Symmachiella dynata: one gene and its partner. The protein of the gene in region 2 interacts with the protein of the main gene of each other region in a pairwise test. Links are inferred from orthologs where the notes say so. Each region holds a gene or a part of one and is shown on either strand. Other genes may lie near its edges.

What was found. The genes of interacting proteins can lie anywhere in the genome.
Region 1: the proteins of Mal52_RS14655 (region 2) and rsfS interact in binary tests that used the Escherichia coli proteins (3 or more experiments, as listed by UniProt). The link is inferred for Symmachiella dynata from one-to-one orthologs.

What each region holds. Positions count from the first base shown.
Region 1 is NZ_CP036276.1:6,901,475-6,904,326, forward strand. The notes cover bases 1-2,842. They hold rsfS (ribosome silencing factor), read right to left. Parts: upstream 1,709-2,842; coding sequence 1,292-1,708; downstream 1-1,291. Other genes in these bases: argS (arginine--tRNA ligase), read right to left, coding at 1-1,246; Mal52_RS26315 (sodium-translocating pyrophosphatase), read right to left, coding at 1,809-2,842. Outside these bases: more of Mal52_RS26315, read right to left, coding at 2,843-2,852. UniProt on the Escherichia coli protein: Functions as a ribosomal silencing factor. Interacts with ribosomal protein uL14 (rplN), blocking formation of intersubunit bridge B8.
Region 2 is NZ_CP036276.1:3,830,699-3,833,618, reverse strand. Bases 11-2,920 are described here. They hold Mal52_RS14655 (ATP-binding protein), read right to left. Parts: upstream 2,082-2,920; coding sequence 939-2,081; downstream 11-938. Other genes in these bases: Mal52_RS14650 (hypothetical protein), read right to left, coding at 2,205-2,920; Mal52_RS14660 (DUF5682 family protein), read right to left, coding at 11-929. Also shown: more of Mal52_RS14660, read right to left, coding at 1-10.

The DNA of each region.
Region 1 (2,852 bases), 3.1 Mb from region 2 along the record:
TAAAGTGATCCCCTTGGCGAGCATCGACGACGTAGATGATGGCGTCGGCCTTCAACTCCTCGATGCGGTATTTGACCGTCGCCAAGTCGGTGGTTGCGTACGTAAATGCTCCGTCGGTTTTGCGAACGATAAATGGGGCCTCGAAGCCTTCGACGAAGGCGCAAATCGCCGCTTCACTCTCGCGGGCAATCCCTTTTGCCTGCAGGTCGGCGACGACGTCGGCCAGCATCGGTTGATAGAAACTTTCGCCCAACGATTTGTCGAAATGAATTTCTAACCGGTCATAGACGCTTTGCAGTGCTTCCAAGCAGAGCGGAATGAACTGGTCCCACAACGCCCGGTTTTCCGCATCCCCCGCATGCAGCTTGGCGGTTTCATTGCGGGCAGCGGTCGCGATCTGGGGATCTGCGTCAGCCAGGGCCTTGAGTTTCGTATCGCCATCGACCGTGGCGATTTTCTTTTCAGCGGCCTGGATTTTATCCTTCAGCCCGACGACTTGGTTGGTGAGTTGCTTGACCGCTTTTTTTGCTTTTTTGTCTTTGGGATCGGCGTCTTGTTGGGCCGCGGTTAAAGCGGCTTCGCGCTCGGTCAATGTCTCGCGCAGCTGTGGCAGCTCTTTGGTGGCGGCGTGGTAATCGCTAAGTTGATTCACCAGACGGTACAGCCGCGACAGCTCAAGGACGGGAGCTTCCTCATAAGCCGACTGGTCGAGGAAGTTTTTGTACCCGTAGATGATCATGCCGAACTGCGTCCCCCAATCGCCGATGTGATTGTCACCGACGACATTGTGGCCCAGACAGCCTAGGATGCGGTACAGAGCAGCACCGATCACTGTGCTGCGGAGGTGCCCGACGTGCATCGGTTTGGCGACATTGGGAGCAGAGTAGTCGACGATGAAGTTGCGCGGTTGGGCGACCGGTTCCACGCCGAGGCGCTCGTCGTTGATCAGATTATTGATGGCCGTTTCCAGCCATTCGTCGCGCAGCTTGAGATTAATAAAACCTGGTCCGGCGACTTCCAGCGGTTCGCACAGCTCGTCGAGATCGACACTGGCAACCAGTTCGGCGGCCAATTCTCGCGGCATCTTGCCGACCTGTTTGCCCAATGACATCGCGCAGTTGGCTTGATAGTCGCCGAACTTCGGATCACCGGCCGGTTTGATCATTGCGGCGAACTGCGGCGCATCGTCGGTGTAGCTATTGAGCGCGGACTCAAATTGGTCACGGAGTTGTTTCAGGACGTTCATAGCGGCCTTTGGCAGGGGGTCAGCATCGCTGCGATCACGGATGGATCACTCAGCGTCGTCGAGGGGGACCGACTGCCAGTCGATTTTTTCCGCATCGGCCCACAAGTGTTCCAGATCGTACAGCGTGCGGGTCTCGGGATTGAAGACGTGGATGACGACGTCACCGTAATCCTGCAACACCCAGGTATCGCCGTCGTACCCCTCGGTTCCGATCCGCTGCGACCCGGTCTTCCGCATCATGCGGCTCGATTCGTCGGCGATAGCGTGCATCTGTCGCCGGCTGGTGGCTGTGGTGATCACAAAGTAGTCCGCAATCCGTGTCACCGAGGTCAGGTTCAACACGACCGTATCGGTGCCGCGATATTCATCGGCCACGCGTGCACAGCCGCACGCCAACTGTAAGGCGCGCTCCTGTGCGGCGCTGTTTTGCGGTTCACTGGATTCAGTCGTAATCGTCTTCATCTCCCCAATTCCGGCCGGAGCCATTTTAGTAAGAAACGTGATTTGTCTTTAGGACACGTTTCAATGGTTCGCGGCCGGTTTCGCTAGAAACAACGGCGGGCTACATGCCCAACGCCATTTTTACGATCAGGCCGGCGAAGACCACTGAAACCATACTCATCAATTTGATCAAGATATTCAAGCTGGGACCGCTGGTATCCTTGAATGGATCGCCAACAGTATCTCCCACCACGGTGGCTTTATGGGCATCAGTCCCTTTTCCGCCGTGGGCACCTGCTTCAATATACTTCTTAGCGTTGTCCCAGGCACCACCGGCATTGGCCATCATAATGGCGACGGCAAAACCGGAGGTCAGTCCGCCAGCCAGCATGCCCATGACGCCAGCGACGCCCAACAGCAAACCAACCACAATCGGGGCAACCAAGCCCATAACGGCCGGTACGACCATTTCACGCTGCGCGGCTGCTGTACTAATGGCGACACAAGAGGCATAGTCCGGTTCGGCTTCGCTTTCCATGATACCTGGAATATCGCGGAATTGACGGCGGACTTCTTCAACCATGGCACCGGCAGAACGTCCCACAGCCTTCATGGTCATCGCACAGAACACGAACGCCAAGGCAACACCGGCAAACATACCGACCAGTACCCGCGGGTTCATGACAGTGACGTTGTAATAACGAACAAAGTCCGGAATTTTGGCAAAGCGGTTATTTACGATATAGCCTTGATTCGCCAACTTATCGAGGTCGACTGTTGCGGAATCGCCCGGTTTGAGGTCAATCAGTGCTTGCAGTTCCTTGTCCCGGTGTTCTTCTTTGACGGTCGGCGGGAAGATCAACCAAGCTTCGTTTTTGCCACCTTCTTCTTTCGAATTTGTCGCAAGCAACCCGCTGGCGACTTTTTTAACCGTGCCTTCGCCTTCTGTTCCCACAATCGAGGGTTCCACCCAGCGGTCGAAACCGATGCGGACTTCTTCGACATAAGCGGCCAATAGTGCCAGAGCGGTCAAGGCAGCTGAGCCGATGGCAAAACCCTTACCAGTCGCGGCTGTGGTATTCCCCAAGCTATCGAGGGCGTCGGTCCGCTCGCGGACGATCGGGTCTTGGTGGCTCATTTCCGCGTTACCACCCGCGTTGTCGGC
Region 2 (2,920 bases):
ACGACCGTCGTGTAGCGGGTTCCGCTGGGAATTGTAGGAGGCGGCTCCGGATCATCACGGTTTAAAAACGCGTGAAACCCACCGCAGACGATCATAACCTCGTCGTCCCGTATTCCGCTTTCGGCAATTTCTTGGCGAATGAAATTCAGCATGAAGCGTTCGCGATCCAGTGTACCGTCTTCGGCAATTCGTTGAGCCGCACAGGAAAGTCGGGCGGCGCAGCAAAATGCCAGCATCTCTCGCCGGTATTCTTCCGGGTCGGCGAACGCGCGGAATTCAAAGAGCGTATCCCAACCCTCGTCCCAAGATTTGTAGCCCCCCGCCGCTGCCAGAGATTGATAGAAGTCGCTTTCCGCAATCAATTTCTCGGTATGCCAATTGCGACTACCGGATTCGTCGATCGCATTGGAGTCCGACGTGTCATCCTCTTCGCCACGCTCGTCCGATTCGTGCAATAACTGCTGTACCTCCCGATCAAGGCGGCCGTAGTGCGGAAGATCAAAAAACCGCACGTCCGTCCCAATTTCCTGGGCTGTGCGGATCGCCACCAGTTCGGGTGAGTAGTCAATGAATGGATACCAACAGGCCCAGCGCGGCGGGATGTCTTCGGACGGTGAGGCGATACCCGCCAACTGAAAAGAGTTATCGTCGTCCGAAAAACAGGAGTAGATCGCGACCGGCGGGCGCGTTTGCCGGGATGCCAAAAAGGGAATCAGGTGGTTGGCATCGCTGGGGCCTTCGACGAAAATCCGCCGCGGGCGCCGCGTGCGAATCGCCGTTTCCAATAGCTTGGCGACCGCGGCGGAGTGGTGCCGCACTGGGAACCAGTACCACGGTTCGTCGAGAATCGCCTGAGCACGTTCGGCAATACTCGCGACCTCCTCCGCAACCTGATCCCGCGGCGTCTTTGTTGGACTTGCTTTTGCCAATGGTCTGTCCTAGGGGATGATCTGACTCATGGTGTTATGAAATTCGTTCCACCGCTTGTCCTTGCCCCGACGTTTGGCGATCAACATGGCGTATTCCTTGAGAATCTTCGCATCAGCGGGATCTTCCTTGACTATGCTACCGAGGATATTGCGGGCGACGTCGGCAGCAGAGACTTTGCCGGCACCAAAGTATTGCGCATACAGGGCCGCGTCCAACGCCACACCTATCGCTTCGGCGGTCGAAAGCGTTGTCGAGGGTTGTTTGACTTTGATGCCATCATTCGTTTTTCCCTGTCGCAATTCACGAAACGCGGTTGCCAACAGTTCAATAATCGGTCGCGGGATCTGCAATTGAACGTCGTAGTGCTGCATTAACTCTGCGGTTCGCTGCTCGACGATTTCAATTTCCGTGTTCTGGTCGGCCACGATCGGAATGTGAACGTAGTTGAAACGTCGCTTGAGTGCGGCCGAGAGATCATTCACGCCTTGGTCGCGTGTGTTCGCCGTGGCAATCACATTAAAGCCCGGTTTGGCCCACATGGTATTGGCGTCCGGCAGTTCCGGAATGACGATGACTTTGTCCGAGAGAATCGAAACCAACGAATCCTGTACGTCGGGGACGCAACGGGTGATTTCCTCAAACCGCAATAATCCGCCCTGCCGCATGGCAACCATCGTGGGGGAGGGGATCAGATTGTCGGGGCAGGGGCCATCGGCGATGACACGGGCGATGTTCCACGAATATTTGATGTTCTCTTCCGTCGTCCCGGCGGTGCCTTGAACGGTCAATGTCGAATTTCCCGAAATCGCCGCGGCGAGATGCTCGCTGACCCAACTCTTGCCGGTTCCCGGTTCGCCCACGAGCAGCAGTGCCCGCTCTGACGCGAGCGTCACGATCGCTCGTTCGATGATTCGCTCATCGCCGAAGAACTTTTTGGTGATTTCGATCTTGGTCTTTGTGCCGTCGATCGTTACCGAAAGGACTTTGCCGCCGATCAGGTAATCAAGCACCGCACGCGGTGAGAGAATCCACGATGCCGGAGCGATGCCCGTATCATTTTGCCGCAATGCTTCTATTTGGTCGGCGAATTGAACTTCGGCCGGCTTACGGAGTACAGTATGGTCGGAATTCGTCGATTTATTTTTCGGCAACTGAGTTGCCGATGAGGTCGCTCTTCGAGTCCTGGTTTTCTTTTTGGCCATTGATCCGCCGTAAGATGAACAGAAGTAGATGGAATGTAACAAATAAAAATGAGAAACGGGCTCTTGGAACAATTACCTGAAGTTCAGTACCGACAATAACGCTTTGCGGTCGACGGCCTTTTCCGATATCGTGATGTAATTGGGCTGTCCATCGTCAAACAGCGTCAACGGCTGCACGACCAGTCGTGCTTTGGCGTAATGCAACACGCCGTAAAGTGGGGGCGGATCATCCTTTTCTACCTGCGCTTCCAGCGCCGCTTTTGCAGACTCCCCTTCCACCGAATCGGCAACGACGACGTCAAACTCCGTCCCCAAATAATTCAGCGGAAAGACGTGCTGATTGTCGGATTCACGTAGTTCCGCGGATCGCAGCATATAGTCGTCGAACATCACCTCCTCCTGCAACTCGACGTCGACTTCGAAGGGACTGATCTCATGCTGGGTGATCCGCTGTCGCGCCCCAGCGGGCTTCCAATGCAAGTAACGCGTCCAATCGATCGAGCCTTCGACAGCGCTGACGGTACTTTCGTTGGTCAACTGCAGCTTGCGATGTCCCAGCGGTGTCTCACCGGCCATCGCAGACGTGATCTCGATCGGCTGCCTTTCCAAAAACAGATTGGCGGAAAATTTCTGTTTTTGGGGAATATGTAAGAATCCTTCGGGCGGAATTTCCAATCCCGGCCGTAAGGGGAAGACGGTAGACCACGTCCAATATTCGCCGTCGTCGAGTGAACGCAACCGGAATTCGAACGAGCAGAAAGTGCCCGCTGCGATTTTTTTTATGACGC